4 regions of the Dankookia sp. P2 genome follow, and region 1 is predicted to be linked to each of the others. Evidence: predicted binding sites of a transcription regulator. Region 1 holds the regulator's gene; each other region holds the start of a gene.
The links. Region 1 encodes LexA, which represses DNA repair genes until DNA is damaged. Its sites were predicted from a motif close to TGTTCTANNTANGTTC; they were not measured.
Positions count from the first base shown of each region.

Region 2: ACQ86J_RS26270 (TIGR04283 family arsenosugar biosynthesis glycosyltransferase) is a predicted target of LexA. The motif match lies at 2,274-2,289, and genes of this name have one in related genera.
Region 3: ACQ86J_RS20370 (type IA DNA topoisomerase) is a predicted target of LexA. The motif match lies at 1,894-1,909, and genes of this name have one in related genera.
Region 4: ACQ86J_RS19585 (type IA DNA topoisomerase) is a predicted target of LexA. The motif match lies at 3,090-3,105, and genes of this name have one in related genera.

Region 1 covers NZ_CP192581.1:250,162-255,342, reverse strand. The annotation lists gene ACQ86J_RS01415 (ComEC/Rec2 family competence protein) at 1-1,152, shown strand, start outside; gene ACQ86J_RS01410 (hypothetical protein) at 1,209-1,841, shown strand; gene ACQ86J_RS01405 (hypothetical protein) at 1,874-2,572, shown strand; gene lexA (transcriptional repressor LexA) at 2,569-3,303, opposite strand; partial or broken gene ACQ86J_RS01395 (molybdopterin molybdotransferase MoeA) at 3,424-4,628, opposite strand; gene moaC (cyclic pyranopterin monophosphate synthase MoaC) at 4,693-5,124, opposite strand; gene trpC (indole-3-glycerol phosphate synthase TrpC) at 5,163-5,181, opposite strand, start outside.
Region 2 covers NZ_CP192581.1:4,427,916-4,433,096, reverse strand. The annotation lists gene ACQ86J_RS26285 (hypothetical protein) at 1-95, shown strand, start outside; gene ACQ86J_RS26280 (hypothetical protein) at 132-809, shown strand; gene ACQ86J_RS26275 (TIGR04282 family arsenosugar biosynthesis glycosyltransferase) at 864-1,442, opposite strand; gene ACQ86J_RS26270 (TIGR04283 family arsenosugar biosynthesis glycosyltransferase) at 1,524-2,264, opposite strand; gene ACQ86J_RS26265 (radical SAM protein) at 2,692-3,462, shown strand; gene ACQ86J_RS26260 (nuclear transport factor 2 family protein) at 3,459-3,899, opposite strand; gene ACQ86J_RS26255 (cupin domain-containing protein) at 3,896-4,312, opposite strand; gene ACQ86J_RS26250 (cupin domain-containing protein) at 4,456-4,872, shown strand; gene ACQ86J_RS26245 (ribonuclease HII) at 4,873-5,181, shown strand, end outside.
Region 3 covers NZ_CP192581.1:3,448,964-3,454,144, reverse strand. The annotation lists gene ACQ86J_RS20380 (HAD family hydrolase) at 1-353, shown strand, start outside; partial or broken gene ACQ86J_RS20375 (class I SAM-dependent methyltransferase) at 802-1,667, shown strand; gene ACQ86J_RS20370 (type IA DNA topoisomerase) at 1,923-4,304, shown strand; gene ACQ86J_RS20365 (secondary thiamine-phosphate synthase enzyme YjbQ) at 4,342-4,770, shown strand.
Region 4 covers NZ_CP192581.1:3,310,050-3,315,230, forward strand. The annotation lists gene ACQ86J_RS19580 (secondary thiamine-phosphate synthase enzyme YjbQ) at 227-655, opposite strand; gene ACQ86J_RS19585 (type IA DNA topoisomerase) at 622-3,075, opposite strand; gene ACQ86J_RS19590 (cation:proton antiporter) at 3,232-5,034, shown strand; gene ACQ86J_RS19595 (tetratricopeptide repeat protein) at 5,117-5,181, opposite strand, start outside.

The DNA of each region.
Region 1 (5,181 bases):
CAAGCCGGGCGGCAACCACCGATGCCGGACCTGCCGCGCGGCGCCACCCTCATCGAAGCCCGGATCGCCGCGGTCGAGCTGCTGCCCGAGGGACGCCGGCTGACGCTGGAGGCGCCGCGGCTGGACGGTGGCGCGCCGCTCGACCGGCACGTCCGCATCCGCCTGAAGCATGACGACCCTGCCGAGCCGCAGCCGGGTGACCTGATCCGTGTACGCGCGCTTGTCCGGGCCCCGGCGGCGCCCGCCTATCCCGGCGCCTGGGACTTCCAGCGCGCCGCGTGGTTCTCCGGCCTGGCGGGCAGTGGCTTCGCTTTGGGCCGCGCCGAGCTGACGCCAGGCGAGGCGGGGGCGCCGCTGCTGGCCGGACTGCGCGCGAAGATCGAGGCCCGTGTGACCGGCGCCATCCCCGGCGCCGCCGGCGCGGTCGCCGCAGCGCTGCTGACCGGTGGGCAGAGCGCCATCCCGGTGGCTGATCTCAGCGCCATGCGGGACAGCGGCTTGGCGCATCTGCTCGGTGTCTCCGGCCTGCACATCGCGATCGTCATGGGGCTCAGCTTCGGGCTGCTGCGGTGGCTACTGGCGTTGCTTCCGTGGGTGGCGCTGCGGCTGTCGGGGAAGGCGATCGCGGCGCTGGGCGCGCTCACGGTCGGTGGGCTCTACCTGCTGGTGACCGGCTGCGCGGTGCCGATGCAGCGCAGCTTCGCCATGGCGGCGCTGGCGACGCTGGCGCTGCTGACGGGGCGGCGGGCCCTCAGCCTGCGCGCCTGGGCCCTTGCTGCCGCGGCAGTGCTGCTGCTGCAACCGGCGGCGGTGCTCGGCGCCAGCTTCCAGATGAGCTTCGCCGCGGTGCTCGCCCTGATCGCCGGCTGGGACGCGCTGCGGCCGCATCTGCCGAAGCCGGGGCGTGGCGCCTGGCGTCAGCGGCTGGCGCTGGCGGCCTGCGGCGTGCTTGCGACCTCGGTGCTCGCCGGTGCGGCGACGACGCCGTTCGGCCTCCACCATTTCGGCCGGCTGCAGCTTTACGGCGTCGCGGCCAATGCGCTGGCGGTGCCGCTGACCTCGGCGCTGGTGATGCCGGCCGGCATGGCGGCGGCGGCGCTGATGCCCTTCGGGCTGGAGGATCTCGCCCTGGTTCCGATGGGCTGGGGGTAGAGGGCATCCTGGCCATCGCCCGCTGGGTCGCCGACTGGCCGGGCGCGGCGCTGACGGTGCCGCCGATCCCGGCCTGGGGCCTCGGTCTCTGCACCTTTGGTACGCTCTGGCTCTGCCTGTGGCGCGCGCGCTGGCGATTATTAGGTGTGCCGCTGTTGCTGCTCGGCCTGGCGAGTGGCGCTTGGCAGCGGCCGCCGGACATCCTGGTCTCGGCCGATGCGCGGCTGATCGGGCTGCGGGCGGGGCAGGGGCTGGCGGTCCAGAAGCTGGCCGGGGCTTCCGGGCTGACACGAGGAGATTGGTCGCGGCTGTATGGGGCGACCGGGGACACGTTGCTGCCGAAGGCCGGAAGGTTCAGCGCCGAAGGGATCGCCTGCACCACCGGGACCTGCGTGCTGCAGCCGGCGCCGGATGCACCCGCCGCCGTGCTGCTGCGCGGCGCTGCGCCGGCGGAGGCTTGCGCCGCCGCAGCGCTGGTGGTCTCGGCCGAGCCGGTGCGCGGACATTGCGCCGCGCAGGTGGTGGACCGCTTTGCGGTTTGGCGGAACGGCGCGCATGCCATCTGGTTGGAGCCGGGCGGGGTGCGGGTGCTGAGCGATCGTGCCGCGCGCGGCACCCGGCCCTGGGTGCCGTCCGTCCCGGTGCCGCGCGGCACGCCATCCCAGGATCCGCCGGCCACCATCGAGTAGAGACAGCGCAGATGCAGTCAGGATACCGCGCGATGCCAGTGGCATCCGACATCGCCGTGGAGTTGCTGCCGGGCACGGTCGACGTCGCCGCGGGGCTGGAGCCGGCGATCGAGGCCGCCTGGGTGGCGGCGCAGGTGCGGGCCCGCGGGCGGCTGTTCAATGGCCGCGTCTTCTCAGTCACCGGTCTCGCTGCAGGACGCATCGCCGGGCGGCTGGTGGAGTACCGCTTGGCGGTCGCGGCCTATGCCGACCCGGTGCTGGCCGCGGCTCTTGGGGTGAGACCGCTCGCGGTCTGTGGCGTGCTACGGATGCCGGACGGCATCCTGTTCGGCCGTCGCCAGCTTGGCGCGACCTATGAGGCCGGGCTCTGGCAGACGCCGCCCGCCGGCAGTGTCGATGCCGGCGCCGTGCGGGATGGGCAGGTCGATGCAGTCGGGCAGATCCGCACCGAGCTGGCGGAGGAAATCGGGCTCGATTGGTCGCGGGTCGACGACTGCCGCGCCATCACCCTGGTGCAGCACGCGGCGACTGGGGTGCACGACCTGGCTTTCCTGTTGCAAACGCCGGCACGCTTCGCCGAGGTGGCGGCCTGCCATGCCGCGAGCGGCTGTGCCGAGTACACCGAGTTGCGCGCCGTTCCGGAACCGGCGCTGGGCGCCTTCCTGTGCGCCGAGGGCGACCGGATGGTTCCGGCTGCGCCCCTGTTCCTGCGAGCGGCCGGGATCGGCTAGTACTTCCGCAGCAGCCCGATCAACCGGCCCTGCACGCGGACCCGGTCCGGTCCGAAAATCCGGGTTTCGTAGCGCGGATTGGCCGCTTCCAGGGCGATGGAGTTGCCTCGGCGGCGCAGGCGCTTCAGCGTCACCTCGTTCTCGTCGACCAGCGCCACCACGATGGAGCCATTGTCGGCGGTGTCGCCGCGGCGGATGATGACCGTGTCGCCGTCCAGGATGCCGGCTTCCACCATCGAATCGCCGGCAACTTCCAATGCGTAATGCTCCCCGCCGCCGAGTAGGGCGGCCGGCACTTCCACGCTGTTGCCGGAGTCCCGCAGCGCCTCGATCGGCAAGCCCGCGGCAATGCGGCCATAGAGCGGCAGCTGCACCGCCGCCGCTTCGCTTGTCTTCGGCACTCCGGGCAGGTTTGCGGCGAAGTTGCCCCGGATGACGTTCGGCGCGAAAGCCGGGTCGCGGGCTGCGGCCGGGACGGCAGGCTGCGCCGCCTCCGCGGTGCGGCGCGGCGCCATGTTTTCCGGCAGGCGGATCACTTCCAGTGCCCGGGCCCGATGGGCGCGGCGGCGCAGGAAGCCGCGTTCCTCGAGCGCCGTGATCAGGCGGTGGATGCCCGACTTGGACTTCAGCTTCAGCGCCTCCTTCATCTCCTCGAAAGAAGGGGAGAAGCCGGTCTGGCGCAGATGCTTGTCGATGAAGATCAGCAGCTCGTGCTGCTTGCGCGTGAGCACCGTATCGCCTCCGTCCTTGGCCGCGCCCCTCCCGCCACGCGGGAACAAGGGGCAACCGAGTCGGCCTGTTCTACGAAGGTTCTCCGCGTCGGGTCAAACGGTTTTCCACAGGTCGGGCGTTCAAATCCCGAGATCGCCCAAGGGGATGACTTCCACCATCGCCCCGGCGGGCAGGGCCGGGGCACGCGGCGCGCGCAGGATCAGCGCCTCGGCCCGCGAGAGGACCTTCAGCATGGAGCTGTCCTGCAACGGGAAGGGGGTGGCGACGGGCTGGCCGTCCGGCCCCGGCGCGAAGGTCGCCCGCAGATGGTCGAGATCGCCGGTCGTTCTCTGCCAGCGGCGCCCGGCCAGGGCGCGCAGAGTCCGCGGTGGCCCACCCGGCAAGCCGGACAGGCGCTCGATCGCCGGGATCAGGAACTGCACGGCACAGACCATTGCGGAGACGGGATTGCCCGGTAGGCCCAGCACCGGCGTCGCGCCGAGCCGGCCCCAGATCAGCGGCTTCCCCGGCCGCATGGCAATCTGCCAGAAGTCCAGATCGAAACCCTGGGGACCGAGCGCCGCCTGGACCAGGTCGTGGTCGCCGACACTGGCGCCGCCGGTGGTCACCAGCAGGTCGCAGGCACGGGCGGCGGAGGCGGCCTGGGCGATGGCGTCCCGATCGTCGGGCGCGATCGGCAGCACCAGCGGGTCGGCGCCGGTCGCGCGGACCAGCGCGGCCAGGGCGTGCGCATTGCTGCTGACGATGCCGCCGGTCGGGATCGGGTCGCCGGGCAGGGCGATTTCGTCGCCGGTTGCCAGGATGCCGATCCGTGGCGCCCGGTGCACCGCCAGCCAGGCATGGTTGGCGGCGGCGGCCAAGCCGATGTCGCGGGCGGTCAGGCGCTTGCCGGCAGCCAGCAATTCCTCTCCGGCGGCGAAGTCGAGTCCACGGGCGCGGATCCAGCGGCCGGGGCGGACGCTCTCGGTGACCCGCACTTGGTTGCCCGTCGCCTCGGCGTCCTCCTGCAGCAGGATGGCATCGGCGCCGGGGGAACGAAGGCACCGGTGAAGATCCGCACCGCCTGACCCGGGCCGACCTCCCCGGCAAAAGGATGGCCGGCCGGGGCGGCGCCGATGACGTCCAGGCTCGCCCCCACCAGCGCCTCGGCAGCGCGGACGGCATAGCCATCCATCGCCGAGACGTCGGCCGGCGGCTGGGTGACCCGGGACAGCACGGGGCGGGCGAGAATGCGATTCCAGCCGCTGGCAAGCGGCAGCGTCTCGGCCGGGGTGGCGGCAAGGCTGGCCAGGATACGGCTGCGGGCTTCCTCGACCGAGATCATCGCATTTCCTCAGAAGCTATTGCTCCTGCAGCAAATCTCAGCAGGAGAGCTTCATCTCGCATGATCACTCGGCCTCATAGGTGCCGGACTTTCCGCCCGATTTATGCACCAGGCGCACCGCGTCTATCCGCATCCCGCGGTCGATCGCCTTGCACATGTCATAGATCGTCAGCGCCGCGACCGTGACCGCTGTCAGGGCTTCCATCTCGACTCCGGTGCGGCCGCCAACCTTCACCAAAGCCTCGATGTCCACCGCATTCGGCGGGGCCGCGACGAGGTCGACCGTGACTTTCGACAGCATCAATGGGTGACAGAGCGGGATCAGGTCGCTGGTGCGCTTGGCGGCCATGATGCCCGCTAGGCGAGCTACGCCGAGGACGTCTCCCTTGCCGATCTGGCCTTCCTGAATGCGGGCCAGGGTCGCCGGGTCCATCACCACCCGGCCGCGTGCGACGGCGACGCGATCGGTCTCGATCTTGGTCGAGACGTCGACCATCACAGCCCGACCCTGCTCATCGAAATGGGTGAAGCCGGTCAATGGCCTGTGCCCCGG
Region 2 (5,181 bases), 2.2 Mb from region 1:
CGCCGCTGGTGATCACCCGCACCTGCGCCATCACCTTCGCCCTGCGTGACCAGCGGGTCGCCAGCTTCACCTTCCGCGGGAATGGCTGCCGGTAGCTGGCGGCGCACCGGAACCCGGAGTAAGCAGGCGGCATGCGCGCCCTGACCAAACTCCTGCCGCTCGCCCTGCTCGCCTGGACCGCCCTGCCGATGGGCGAGGCCGCGGCGCAGTTCGGCCGCGGCAGCACCACCAGCCGGGTGCCGCGTGACATGGGCACCGCGACCCGGCCGCCGCCGCCGGCGCTGCCCGGGCTGCAGAACCGCCGCGCCCCCGACCCGATCCCGGCCGACCCGACCCAGGTGCTCTCGCCCAATGCGGCGCTGTTTGATGCGATCAACCGTGGCGATCTGCCGGCCGCGCGCGACGCGGTGGCGCGCGGCGCCGACCTCGACGCGCGCAACGTGCTGGGCCTGACGCCGACCGATGCGGCGGTCGACCAGGGCCGCAACGAGATCATGTTCTACCTGCTCTCGGTGCGCGGCGGCACCCGTGTCGCCGGGCCGCCGGACGAGACGCCGGCCGCGCCGGCCAAAGCGGGCAAGCGGGGCGCCGCGGCCGCCGCCGCGGCGCGTCCTGCGGCGGGCGAGGTCGACCGCACCATGCCGATGCCGGCGCCGACGGTGCGCAACGCGCGGCTCTGGGCCGGGGATGGCGGCGCGGCGCAGCCGGATATCGGCTTCCTCGGCTTCGATGCGGGCCGCCCGGCCGGGGCGGTGGCGCCGGCCTCCGCGGCGCCGCGGCCGGCCCCCGCGCGACGGGGCCGGGGCTGAAAAGGGGCGGGGAGACAATATTCTCCCGCTGGGCGCACGCGCCCAGCCCTTCATCTATTTTCCCGGGTCCGGCATACGCCGCGCGGTGGCAGCCGACCCACAGGACGGAAGGGTGGGGCTCGGGGAGCGAATACTTTTCCCGCCCCAACCGTCCTGCTTGGTGACCGCCGTGAGGTCCGCCGCGGTATCCACGTCCCGCAGCCGTCGCAGCAGCGCCACCCGGCGGCCCGCGCAATTGGCCAGCGTGTCGGCCAGCGCATGCTCGCTCGACCAGCGCACCCCGGCGAAGGGCGTGGGCGGCCGGCGTGGGCCGAGGCCGACCAGCCAGTAGCCGCCATCCTCCGCCGGCCCGAAGACCGCATCGGCCCGGCCGAGCGCCCGGAAGGCCGCGGCGACATCCGCCCGGCCGAGGCCCGGGATGTCGCAGCCGACCAGCACCGCCCGGCGGTGGCGCCTGAGCGCCCGGCCCATGCGCTGGCCGAGGTCGCCGCCGCCCTGCCCCCGCATCGGCGATCCGGTCGGCCAGCGGATGCGGTCCGGCGTCACCGCCAGCTCCACCCGCCAGCGCCGGTCCCGCCCCACCTGGCGCAGCAGCCGGCCGAGCTGCCCGCGGTAGAAGCGCAGCGCCGCCATGGCGCCGATGCCGGCCGCCAGCCGCCGCTTCGACGGTGCCGAGCCGCGGCGCCCGGGCGAAGACGATCAGCGTGTCGCCCCTCACGAATAGACCCGGGCGATGAGGCGCGGCGGGACGCCGAGGAACCAAAGCGAGAGGCAGGCCAGGTTGCGCGCCGAGCGCCGCCGCCAGCCATCCCGCCGCCAGCGCTCGGCCGAGGTGAGCGCCGGGATAGGCAGGCCGGCGAGGCGGCGGCGGCCGAGCCGGCGGACCAGGTCGACATCCTCCATCAGCGGCAGCGGGCGATAGCCGCCGACCATATCGTATACCTTTCGGGACAGCAGCAATCCCTGGTCGCCATAGGGCAGCGCCAGCACCCGGCAGCGCCAGCCCACCGCCCGTTCCAGCCGGCGGGCCTGCGGCGAGGGGTCATCGAGGGCGAAGGCGAAATGCGCGGCGCGGCCGGCATTGGCCGGCACCGCCATGAAGCCCCGCGCGGCGGCGGCCCAGCCCGGCGCGGGCCGCGTATCGGCATGCAGGAAGAGCAGCCAGTCGCCCCGGGCCGCCGCGGCGCCGGCCGCCAGTTGCGGGCCGCGGCCGCGCGGCGCCGCGACCACCCTGGCGCCGGCGGCCCGGGCGAGGTCCGGCGTCCCGTCGGTGCTGCCGCCATCGGCCACCACGCGCTCCGCCCCCGGCCCGGCCTCGGCGCAGGCCGCCAGCGCCGCGCCCAGGCTGCGGGCGGCATTCAGCGTGGGGATGACGATGGACAGGGTTTTGTTCCAAGTATTCCTTAACCTTCTGTTCCCACCTTGTTCTTGACAGCGCCCCGTCGCACCCGGCAAGGTGCGAACGAACAGAATGGGAACTCCGCCATGCCGGATGGTCTCGACTTTTCTGCCGGGATGCTGGCGCCGCGCAAGGGCCGCGGCGCGATCTCGAACCCCGCGGTGCGGTTCGAAGGCACGGCGCGGGATTCCTTCGACGATGGCTGGGGGACGCTGGCCGACCTCGCCGACCTGCCGCCGCTGCCGACCACCCTGATGCGCGAGACGGCGAAGAGCGCGCTGGCCTGGAACGACAGCCCGGATATCGGCTTCGACCGCTCGATCAACCCCTACCGCGGCTGCGAGCATGGCTGCGTCTACTGCTATGCCCGGCCGAGCCACGCCTATGTCGGCTATTCGCCGGGGTTGGACTTCGAGACCAAGCTGCTGTTCAAGCTCGACCTGCCGGCGCTGCTCGAGAAGGAGCTTCAGCCGCCCGGGCTATGTGGCGAAGCCGGTCGCGCTCGGTGCCAATACCGACCCCTACCAGCCGGTCGAGCGAACCTTGATGATCACCCGCCAGGTGCTGGAGGTGCTGGAGCGCTTCGGCCATCCCGTCACCATCGTCACCAAGTCGGCCGGCGTCCTGCGCGACCTCGACATCCTGCAGCGCATGGCGGCGCGCAACCTGGTGCATGTCTGCCTCTCCATCACCACGCTGGATGCGAACCTCGCCCGGCGGATGGAGCCGCGCGCGGCGTCGCCGCTGCGGCGGCTGCAGGCGATGCGGGTGCTGGCGGCGGCGGGCGTGCCGGTCGGCGTGCTGGCGGCGCCGATGATCCCCGGGCTGAACGACGCCGAGCTCGAGCGCATTTTGTCCGAAAGCGCCAAGGCCGGCGCCACCCGGGCCGGCTATGTGCTGCTGCGCCTGCCGCTCGAGATCCGCCAGCTCTTCGAGGAATGGGCGGAGGCGCACTTCCCCGACCGCGCCGCGCGGATCCTGGCCCTGGTGCGGGAGACGCGGGGCGGCAAGGCCTATGACAGCCGCTTCGGCGTCCGGCAGACCGGCACCGGCGCCTATGCCGACATGCTGGCCCGGCGCTTCCAGCTGGCGGCGGCAAGCTCGGCCTCGGCGGGACCAATGCCCGCAGCCAGCCGCTGGATTGCAGCCAGTTCGCCCCGCCGCCTGCGGCGCGCGCCGAGGCGCGGCAGCTGGAGCTGCTGTAGGAGCCGGGCCGGGCTTTGTCCGAAAGCCGCGTTTCCGCGTTCCGGCTAGCGCGGCGCCGGCGCGGCGGAGACATGCAGCTCGGCGAAGCGCCAGCCATCCGGCCCGCGTTGCGCCGCGCCGCTCAGCCGGAGCTGGGCCGTCCGCTCCGGCCGGACCAGCCGGCACCAGGCGGAGACCAGCACGAGGTCGGGCGATGGCTGCCGCCAGGACTGCACCTCGCAGGTCATGGTCCCGGGGCTGGCCTTGGCCCAGGCCTCGGCGAAATAGCCGCGGGCGCCCTCCGGCCCGCGCAGCAGCCCCGGCACCGAGGAGCCGAAGAAGGCCGCGTCCGGCGCGAAGAGCGCGGCCTGCGCCGCGACGTCGAGCGTCGCGGAATTCGCGGCGAAGCGGTCGAGCAGCGCCTCGGCGCTGGCCGGCGCCGGTGCGGCCGCCGCGGTGCCGGCCGCCAGGACGAGGCCGCCGAGGGCCAGCGCCGCCCGGCTCATTCCTTCGGCGTCTGGGTGAAGAAGGGCCGGCCATCGGCGAAGATGTTCGGCTTCAGGAAGATGCCGAGGATGGTGGCACCCTCCTTCCCCGCCCAGGCGACATGGGTGTTGCCCTCCGGCCGCCAGACGAACTGGCCGGGCAGGCACTCGCCCTCCTCGTCGACGAAATGCCCGGCGAGGACATAGGTCTGCTCGATCGCGGTGTGCTCGTGCAGCGGCACCTCGGCGCCGGGCTCGAGCTCCATCAGCAGCGTCGCCATGCCGGAGCCGTCGCTGTAGAGCGTCTTGCACTTGATCCCGGCGAATTTGGTCGCTTCCCACGGCATGTTCGGCACGTCGAGGAAGACCGAGCGGGGCGAGACCTCGTCCTTGGTCAACCGCTTCCGCATGGGCTTGTTGGCACCATCGGGCATGGGACGCCTCCTGCTTCTTCTTGGGAGGCCGAGACTAGGCCGCCCGGCCCGCCGCTGGGAACAGGGAAGCGGCGCGCTTGTCGGCCCGCCGCGCCAGGACCTAGGGTTGCGGCCCACCAACGACACGGGGAAGGACACCAGCCATGGCCTCACGACGCGGATTCCTCGCCTGCGCCATCTGCAGCGCGGTCGGGCTGGTCGCCAGCGGCGTCGAGGCGCCGGCCCAGGCCCAAGGGGCACCGGCAGCGGGTGGCGTGGTGCGCAAGATGCTGAGCACCATCAACTACCCCGGCGACGGCAAGGTCTCCATCCTGATGACGCTGGAGGCGCCGGAGGGCACCGTCATCGCCCGCCACACCCATCCGGGGATCGAATCCTCGGTGGTGACGGAGGGCGAGCTGGAGCTCGAGGTGCAGGGGCAGCCCAGCAAGCGCTTCACCGCCGGCGAGGGCTTCCAGGTGCCGCCCGGCACGCCGCATGGCGGCAAGGTGCTCAAGCATGCCCGGCTGGCGATCACATATGTGGTCGAGAAGGACAAGCCGCTCGCCTCCCCCGCCTGAATGCCCGACTTCGCGCTGGAAGCGGCGGCCGGAGGCCGCGTCGCCGGGGTGGATGAGGCGGGGCGCGGCCCGCTGGCCGGCCCGGTCCTCGCCGCCGCGGTGGTCTTCCCGCGCGGGGTGCCGGCGGCCTTGGCCGGGCTGCTCGATGACAGCAAGCGGCTCACCGCGACGCGGCGCGAGCAGGCCTTCGCCGCGCTGCGCGAGGCCGCGGCACGCGGCGAGGCCGAGTGCGGCATCGCCGCCGCCTCGGCCGCCGAGATCGGCCGGCTGAACATCCTGCACGCCACCCATCTGGCGATGGCCCGCGCC
Region 3 (5,181 bases), 3.2 Mb from region 1:
GCGAGCGCTATAGATTAGCGATCTTCACGAACTCGGATGAGGACCTCATCATCCACAACGTGGCGCTACTCGGCGTCCCCATCGACTTCGTCATCACCGCCGAACGAGCGCAAGCCTACAAGCCGTCCCGGCAACTCTTCGAGCATGCCTATCGCAGGATGGGGGTCACCAAGGACCAGACGGTCCATGTTGCGATGGGCATGTTCCTCGACATGAAGGCGTGCCACGACCTCGGGGTGCGGGGTATTTGGGTCAACCGGCTAGGGCACCGTGGCAACCCGAATTGGTTGCCCTATGCGGAGGTGCCGGACTTGGATGGAGCCGCGGCATTGCTCCTGCCGGCGCGGGGCTGACGTGACGCGGTACTCGGTCCGCTTCGGGTGAGAACTGCGCCGATCCATCATGCGTCCACACGTCCCGTGCCGACCTTGCCATGGTCGAATTCGCGCATGTGCGGCCAGAGTTGTCCGGCCTCATCACGGCTCCGTCAGACCGCTGCCGTTGAGCGGCGCCCGGCGGCCTGCGGCTGCGGCGCGCAAAGGACCGAATATCTGCTTGGAGTCGGGTACCGAAGTAGGCGGCTCGGCTAGGGCTACGGCTGGGATGGGCGGAGAGCAGACCCTCGGCACCGCCGCCGCATCTACCGCCGACGCCTGACATGGGCCACTTGCGATTGATGTCGCCCGCCTCTCCCGCGGCAACCTGGCGTTGCTGCAAGCTGGGCCGTGTGGGCAGACGACCCTGAAAGCATTTGGAGTACCCGGCATTCGTTGGCCAGAATGTCCTGGGAGGTCTGGTCCCATGGAGATGCGAAAGCCAAGCCGGACGGCGGTGAACACGGCGGTGTTCCGCGCCGTCCACACCCTCCGCGACGATGAGCCGAAGATACTGACCGACCCCTTCGCTCGTGCCTTCGCGGGCTTCGACAGCGACGAGGCACTGCTTGCCGCGCACGACGCCCACCCGGCCTCGCGGGTCCCCGGCATCCGTGCCCCGTTCGCGGTCAGAAACCGTTATGCAGAGGACGAGTTGGCCGCGGCATTCGCCCGGGGGATTCGGCAGTACGTGATCCTTGGAGCGGGCCTCGACTCGTTTGCGTATCGGCGACCGGCCCATCTGGGCTCGCTCGACGTGTACGAGGTGGACCACCCTGCCAGCCAGGCTTGGAAGCGTGCCCGGGTAGCGGGATTGGGCATCGACCCCCGCAGGCACTCCACCATGTGCCCGTCGATTTCGAACGGGAAACCCTGACGCAGGGCTTGTCTGCCGTTGGCTTCAGAAGCCGTGAGCGCACGTTCTTCTCTTGGTTGGGCACAACGCAGTACCTTACGCGCGGCGCTGTCGAGAACACGCTCACCGAGGTCGCCACAGTCTCCACACGGGGAAGCGAAATCGTGGTGCAGTTCATCGCTCCCGCCTCCTCGCTGGATGCGGACGAAGCTGCCGTAATCGCCACCCTGGCGGGCAATGCCGCAAGCGTCGGCGAGCCCTATCAGAGCTTCTTCACGCCTGCCGATATGGAGGCCGTGCTCCGAGACGCCGGGTTCGCGGAAGTCGAACATTTCGGCCCGGAGGAGGCCTATGCGAGGTACCTGCGCGGCAGACAGGACGGGTCACGTGTACCCGCCTACTTTCGGATGGCCAAGGCAACGGTCGCCGATTCCTGATCGGGCGGCGGCGGAGGCCAGGGAGAAACCTCTCATCCAAATAGGGTCCCGATCCTCGGCTTGGCCGAAGCGTCAGTCGGTCAGGACGGCTAAGGTCCCCGCAGAGTCCGCTCCGGGTCGGCAGCGCACCGCCGGTAGCTGGGGAAAGTAGCTCGGCCACTGCGGCGGCATTCTCGCGCGGGTGCTGAGGCTGGGCCCGCGAATGAGCCATGGCGCCGCTTCCTGGGAACCTATAGAGAACATGCGGAGCCCCGCATGACCGACCAGATCGTCATCACGGAGAAAACCAGCCAGGCGAAGGACGTCAGGGCCGCTGTTGGTGGCCGCTACGGGGCGATCCTGCCGGCCGAGGGCCATCTGTTCGACCTCGTCGAGCCCGAGGAGGTTTCAGCCGACTGGAAGCGCTGGACAGCGGTGCTGCTGCGGCCGGACGGCCTCTACGGCACCAAGCCCGCCACGGGCGGCAACAAGGCGCCGAAGCTCAAGGCCATTTGCGACGCGCTGCGCCGAGCAAAACGCGTCTGGCTCGCCACCGACTGCGACCGGGAAGGCCAACTGATCGGCCAGGAGATCCTGGAGCACTACGGCTACCGCGGCACGGTCATGCGGGTGATCTTCACCGCCCAGGACCCGCAGACCATCCGCGACGCCTTCGCTCACGCCAAGCCGAATGCCGAGTTTGCCCGCCTGTATGCTGCCGCGGTCGCGCGGCGGCAGGCCGACCAGATCTACAACCTGTCCCTGACCCGCACGGCGACGGTGACGCTGGCCCGCGGCGCGCGGACCGTGATCGGCGTCGGGCGTGTGAAGACCCCGACCCTGGCCATCGTCTGCAAGCGCGAAGCTGGAGATCCGGAACTTCGTCCCGCAGGCCTATTTCGAGGTGGTGGCCACCGCCCAGGCCGAGGCCGGCCAATGCGGATGCGCCATGCGCCCAAGGAGCGGATCCTGAAGCGCGAGGATGCGGAGGCGATCGCCGCAACCGCTGAGGGCTTCGCCGGGCCGCTCACGGTGCGGGTCGAGGACAAGCGGCAGGGACCGCCGCGGCTGCATGACCTACCCTCGCTACAGAAGCTCTGCGGCTCCCGCTTCGGCTGGTCGGCGGCGCGGACGCTCGAGGTGGCGCAGGAGCTCTATGATGGCCAGGGGAAGAAGGTCATCACCTACCCCCGCGCCGAAACCCGCTACCTGCCCGAAAGCCTGATCCCGGATGCGTCGCGGATCGTCGCCGGGCTGCGTGTCGGGCGGGCCTTCAGCGAGATTCCGGTGCCCGAGCCGCCGATCATCCGTCGCGGCGCGGGCGGCCACTTCCACGACAAGGGCTTGGCCGGGGCCAGCCACCACGCCGTCATCCCCAACGTCAACACGGTGGACACGCTGCGCGAGGTCTGGCCGCGGCTCACGGGCGATGAGCGGCGGCTGTTCGACGTCATCGCGCGGTCCTACCTGGCGGCGATGATGCCGGACTTCCGCTACCGGCAGACCACCGTCACGCTGGATGTCCGCGGCCACCTGTTCCGCGCCGTGGGGCGGCAGCCGATCGAGCTCGGCTGGCGCGCGGCCTTCCCCGATTGGCAGCCCGCCGAGGAGAGGGGCGAGGAGGCGCAGCTGCTGCCCGCCCTGCGGCATGGCGAGACAGTCATGCTGCGGGACGCCATGGTCGAGGACAAGGAAACTCGGCCGCCGCCGCGCTACAACGAGGGCACCCTGATCGAGGCGATGCAGAATGCCTGGCGCTTTGTCGCCGATGAGGCGCTGCAGGAGCGACTGAAGGAGGCCAAGGGCATCGGCACGCCGGCGACCCGGGCCGAGATCATCCGTGGGCTTAAGGCACAGGAGTTCCTGACGGCCGATGGCAAGCACATCGTGCCCACCGACCGCGGCCTGGCACTGTTCGCCGTGCTGGAGAAGGCCGATCCGGCGCTGGTCGACCCCGGTGTGACCGCGCAGATGGAGCGCCTGCTCGACGAGGTGCTGGTCGGGCAGCAGGAAATGATCGGGGCGGTCGACGCCGTCTGCGCCCAGGCCAGCAGGATCATTGGCCGACTGCAGGAGGGCGCCGGCTCAGTCGACGCCAGGCTGCTGGGCGGTGCTGCCAGGCAGGCCGGCCCGGATCGACCGCCGACGCCGGCGATGAAAGGCTTCGTGGAGAGCCTTGCCCGCCAGAAGGGACTCAAGCCGCCTCGAGGCTATAGGTCGTCCGGCGCCGCCTGCCGCGCCTTCCTCGACCAGCACGCGCCCAAGAGGGATGGTGTCCAGGTCCGCGGCGATGAAGGGATCGGGCGACCACCGGCTGCTCGGAAGACCGTGACGAACAAGCGCCCATGGAACCTGCGCGCTGTCGACGCCCCGGCAGCGGAGGTCGAAGCCGAGCCTGGCAAGAGACGCGGGATGCCAAGCCGGAAGGCAGGCGCCCGCAAGCGGAAAGCGGGCACCGGGACGACGCGAGCGGCGCGACCCCGCAAGGGCGCACCGGAGCTTCGCTCTCCCGATACTCCTGATGGTGACACGCCGCTGCGCATTCCCTTCGGCAACAAGGAAGCAGCGCTTCAACTCGGTGCCCGCTATCGCGTCGGCGGCTGGTACGCGCCACCTGGGGTCGACCTCAGCCGCTTCCGCGAGCGCGGGTGGCTGTAACGAGGGCTTGGAACCGGCTGGCTGAGGAGGAACTGGCGTGGAGCAGCACCTGCATCGCATCGAGATCGTGACGCGCGGGCGAGGCCTCGTCGCCATCACCGATCAGATTTGCGACTGGGTGACGCAACAGGTGATCGTCACCGGCCTGCTCACCATCTGGTGCCGGCACACCTCGGCTTCGCTGCTGGTGCAGGAGAACGCGTCGCCGGACGTCCGGGCCGACCTGGAGACATTTCTGGCCCGCTTGGTGCCGGATGGTTGTGCTGGCCGCTACCGGCATGCGGAAGAGGGGCCGGACGATATGCCCGCCCACATCCGGTCTGCGCTGACGCAGACCCAGCTCTCGATCCCGGTCGCCGACGGCCTGCCGGTGCTGGGGACATGGCAGGGCATCTATCTGTGGGAGCACCGCATGGCACCGCACCGCCGGGAGTTGGTGCTGCATCTTCTGGGCGAGCGAACGTAGACCTTGGGGCCTTGGAGAGCGTCAGCGACGCTCATCGGGTGAAGCGATCGCTTCGCTGAATCCCGATCAGCAGGTCTGCCCTAAGATCAAGGGAAAACAAGGTCCTAGACCTTGTTGGCAAAATCGGCCAACCCTCAAGGTTCGGAGAGTCTCCGGCATTTCGGACAGGAAACCCGCCCTCGTTCCGCTATTGCACCATCAAGGTCGCTGCGGAAAACGGCCGGACACAACGGCTTCTGCGCCCTGCAGCGACCAGGAGAGACAGGTTGTGAGAGGACCGACTGGAGCAGCGGTGGGAACTGGAATACGAAATTCTCTGGAGGTGAGCGCTCATGAGACATGACCGGTCGCGCCGGCGGCGCGCAAATTGACGCGGCGCAGCCTACTGATGTCCACCTATGCGGTCTCGTT
Region 4 (5,181 bases), 3.1 Mb from region 1:
GTCCGGCCGTTTTCCGCAGCGACCTTGATGGTGCAATAGCGGAACGAGGGCGGGTTTCCTGTCCGAAATGCCGGAGACTCTCCGAACCTTGAGGGTTGGCCGATTTTGCCAACAAGGTCTAGGACCTTGTTTTCCCTTGATCTTAGGGCAGACCTGCTGATCGGGATTCAGCGAAGCGATCGCTTCACCCGATGAGCGTCGCTGACGCTCTCCAAGGCCCCAAGGTCTACGTTCGCTCGCCCAGAAGATGCAGCACCAACTCCCGGCGGTGCGGTGCCATGCGGTGCTCCCACAGATAGATGCCCTGCCATGTCCCCAGCACCGGCAGGCCGTCGGCGACCGGGATCGAGAGCTGGGTCTGCGTCAGCGCAGACCGGATGTGGGCGGGCATATCGTCCGGCCCCTCTTCCGCATGCCGGTAGCGGCCAGCACAACCATCCGGCACCAAGCGGGCCAGAAATGTCTCCAGGTCGGCCCGGACGTCCGGCGACGCGTTCTCCTGCACCAGCAGCGAAGCCGAGGTGTGCCGGCACCAGATGGTGAGCAGGCCGGTGACGATCACCTGTTGCGTCACCCAGTCGCAAATCTGATCGGTGATGGCGACGAGGCCTCGCCCGCGCGTCACGATCTCGATGCGATGCAGGTGCTGCTCCACGCCAGTTCCTCCTCAGCCAGCCGGTTCCAAGCCCTCGTTACAGCCACCCGCGCTCGCGGAAGCGGCTGAGGTCGACCCCAGGTGGCGCGTACCAGCCGCCGACGCGATAGCGGGCACCGAGTTGAAGCGCTGCTTCCTTGTTGCCGAAGGGAATGCGCAAGCGGCGTGTCACCATCAGGAGTATCGGGAGAGCGAAGCTCCGGTGCGCCCTTGCGGGGTCGCGCCGCTCGCGTCGTCCCGGTGCCCGCTTTCCGCTTGCGGGCGCCTGCCTTCCGGCTTGGCATCCCGCGTCTCTTGCCAGGCTCGGCTTCGACCTCCGCTGCCGGGGCGTCGACAGCGCGCAGGTTCCATGGGCGCTTGTTCGTCACGGTCTTCCGAGCAGCCGGTGGTCGCCCGATCCCTTCATCGCCGCGGACCTGGACACCATCCCTCTTGGGCGCGTGCTGGTCGAGGAAGGCGCGGCAGGCGGCGCCGGACGACCTATAGCCTCGAGGCGGCTTGAGTCCCTTCTGGCGGGCAAGGCTCTCCACGAAGCCTTTCATCGCCGGCGTCGGCGGTCGATCCGGGCCGGCCTGCCTGGCAGCACCGCCCAGCAGCCTGGCGTCGACTGAGCCGGCGCCCTCCTGCAGTCGGCCAATGATCCTGCTGGCCTGGGCGCAGACGGCGTCGACCGCCCCGATCATTTCCTGCTGCCCGACCAGCACCTCGTCGAGCAGGCGCTCCATCTGCGCGGTCACACCGGGGTCGACCAGCGCCGGATCGGCCTTCTCCAGCACGGCGAACAGTGCCAGGCCGCGGTCGGTGGGCACGATGTGCTTGCCATCGGCCGTCAGGAACTCCTGTGCCTTAAGCCCACGGATGATCTCGGCCCGGGTCGCCGGCGTGCCGATGCCCTTGGCCTCCTTCAGTCGCTCCTGCAGCGCCTCATCGGCGACAAAGCGCCAGGCATTCTGCATCGCCTCGATCAGGGTGCCCTCGTTGTAGCGCGGCGGCGGCCGAGTTTCCTTGTCCTCGACCATGGCGTCCCGCAGCATGACTGTCTCGCCATGCCGCAGGGCGGGCAGCAGCTGCGCCTCCTCGCCCCTCTCCTCGGCGGGCTGCCAATCGGGGAAGGCCGCGCGCCAGCCGAGCTCGATCGGCTGCCGCCCCACGGCGCGGAACAGGTGGCCGCGGACATCCAGCGTGACGGTGGTCTGCCGGTAGCGGAAGTCCGGCATCATCGCCGCCAGGTAGGACCGCGCGATGACGTCGAACAGCCGCCGCTCATCGCCCGTGAGCCGCGGCCAGACCTCGCGCAGCGTGTCCACCGTGTTGACGTTGGGGATGACGGCGTGGTGGCTGGCCCCGGCCAAGCCCTTGTCGTGGAAGTGGCCGCCCGCGCCGCGACGGATGATCGGCGGCTCGGGCACCGGAATCTCGCTGAAGGCCCGCCCGACACGCAGCCCGGCGACGATCCGCGACGCATCCGGGATCAGGCTTTCGGGCAGGTAGCGGGTTTCGGCGCGGGGGTAGGTGATGACCTTCTTCCCCTGGCCATCATAGAGCTCCTGCGCCACCTCGAGCGTCCGCGCCGCCGACCAGCCGAAGCGGGAGCCGCAGAGCTTCTGTAGCGAGGGTAGGTCATGCAGCCGCGGCGGTCCCTGCCGCTTGTCCTCGACCCGCACCGTGAGCGGCCCGGCGAAGCCCTCAGCGGTTGCGGCGATCGCCTCCGCATCCTCGCGCTTCAGGATCCGCTCCTTGGGCGCATGGCGCATCCGCAATTGGCCGGCCTCGGCCTGGGCGGTGGCCACCACCTCGAAATAGGCCTGCGGGACGAAGTTGCGGATTTCCAACTCGCGCTTGCAGACGATGGCGAGGGTCGGGGTCTTCACGCGCCCAACGCCGATGACGGTGCGCGCGCCGCGTGCCAACGTCACAGTCGCCGTGCGGGTCAGGGACAGGTTGTAGATCTGGTCGGCCTGCCGCCGCGCGACGGCAGCCGCGTAGAGGCGGGCAAACTCCGCATTCGGTTTGGCCTGGGCAAACGCGTAGCGGATGGTCTGCGGGTCCTGGGCGGTGAAGATCACCCGCATGACCGTGCCGCGGTAGCCGTAGTGCTCCAGGATCTCCTGGCCAATGAGCTGGCCTTCCCGGTCGCAGTCGGTGGCGAGCCAGACGCGCTTCGCGCTGCGCAGCGCGTCGCGGATGGCCTTGAGCTTTGGCGCCTTGTTGCCGCCCATGGCGGGCTTGGTGCCGTAGAGGCCGTCCGGCCGCAGCAGGACCGCCGCCCAGCGTTTCCAGTCGGCTGAAACCTCCTCGGGCTCGACTAAGTCGAAGAGGTGCCCCTCGGTCGGCAGGATCGCCCCGTAACGGCCGCCGACCGCGGCCCTGACGTCTTTCGCCTGGCTGGTCTTCTCGGTGATGACGATCTGGTCGGTCATGCGCGCGCTCTGGGTGTTCTCTATAGATTCTCAGGCGGGCGCGCCAATCCCATTGTCCGAGAGCCGGTGGGAGATAGACTAGCAAGCCACACTTATGCTGGTCGGACCGCGGAGAAAGCCCATGCTGCGGTAGCGGTCTGTAGGTACCCTTGCAGCATGGCCAGCCCCGTCCATCCATCCGACTTCAAAGAAGTTCTCATTATCCTTGGCGCGGCGGGTGTCGTTGTCCCGCTATTCCATCGACTCCGCGTCAGCCCGGTCCTTGGCTTCCTGCTGGTCGGCATGGCTGTGGGCCCGTCCGGCCTAGGGGCCCTGGCACGGCAGGTTTCCTGGCTTGAGGCGGTCACCATTACAAATGCTGCCTCGATCGGACCCATCGCGGATCTCGGCGTCGTCATGCTGCTGTTCATGATCGGCCTCGAACTCTCCCTCGAGCGCCTGCTGCTCATGCGGCGCCTGGTGTTCGGGCTGGGATCCCTCCACGTCGTCCTGACGACCGCAGGTCTGGCGGCGGCTGCTTTTGCGCTGGGGCAGCCGCCGCCTGCTGCTGTGACACTCGGCCTTACATTGGCCATGTCGTCGACGGCTGTCGTCGTCCAGGTCCTCTCGGAAGGGAAGCGCCTTTCCTCGGCGGCGGGCCGCGCGAGCATTGCCGTGCTCCTAATGCAGGACCTTGCTGTTGTCCCGGTCCTCTTCGGCGTGGCTGTACTCGGCACCGGGCCCGCGGCATTCGGCATTGCCATCAGCCAAGCCGCCTTTGCAGTCGGCGCTGTGATCCTGGTCGGCCGGCTCAGCCTCCGGCCGCTGTTCCGCACGGTCGCGCGCACCCGGAGTCCGGAGCTGTTTATGGCGGCTTGCCTGCTCGTGGTCCTAGGCACCGGTTTGGCGACGGCGGTCGTCGGTCTGTCCATGACCATGGGCGCCCTGATCGCCGGCCTGCTGCTGGCCGAGACCGAGTACCGTCGGCAGATCGAAGCCACCGTCGAACCATTCAAGGGGCTCCTGATCGGCGTCTTCCTGGTCTCGATTGGAATGAGCCTCGACCTAGCCCAGATCGCCGCGCAGCCGTTTATCATCCTCGCTGCAGCACTAGCTCTGGTTGGCGGTAAGTTAGCTCTCACAGCCATTCTGGCGCGAGCCTTTGGAATACCCTGGGCGGCGGGGCTGCAAGCCGGCCTTCTGTTGGGGCCTGGCGGGGAGTTCAGCTTTGTCATCCTGGCCCCGGCCGCGACACTGGGGTTAGTCTCCCAGGACGCCGCCGACTTCGCCCTCCTCCTGGCCGCCCTCACCATGGCTGCGATTCCGCTGCTCTCGATTGTTGGCAAGAGGCTGACATTCAGCGGAGCGGCCAAGCCCATGATCGATCCGGCTGCGCTGCCGGGACCAGAAACTACGCCTCGCGTGGTCATCGCCGGCTTCGGTCGTGTGGGCCAGATGGTCGCAGCGATGCTCGAGGTGCACCGCGTGCCCTATGTGGCCCTCGACAGCGACCCGGACGAGGTGGCCAAGCAGCGCGCGAGGGGAAAGCAGGTCTACTACGGGGACGTCACCAACATTGAACTGGTCCGGCATCTCCAACTGGACACCGCCCGGGCGTTGGTGGCCACGATGAACGATCGAAATGCCGTGGACGAACTCGTTACAGCAGCCAGGCGGGAACGGCAGGACCTGCTCGTTATCGCTCGCGCCCGAGATGAGGCGCATGCCACCCACCTGTATAGCGTTGGTGTTACGGACGCGGTGCCTGAGACAATTGAAGCCAGTTTACAACTGGCCGAGGCAGTGCTGGTCGATGTCGGTATCCCCATGGGACCTGTCATCGTGTCCATTCACGAGAAGCGAGCGGAGATTCAGCGGCAAGTGCGTGCCAGCGCTCCGGAGGCCGAGCGCCGGGCCGTGGTTCGACGTCGGTTGCGAGAGGCGCTGTTAGCGAGGGGTGCGTCCGACAGAGCGAAGTAAATCGCCCCGGCTATTCGAAAATAAAAGAAATAGCCTCGTGAAACCACGCCAATCCAGGGTCTTGGTTGCGCGCCGATTGACATTAGAGCGGTATTTCCGCTGCCACTGCTGCCTCCTGCATAATCGCTGCCTGTACGGGCAGGCGCA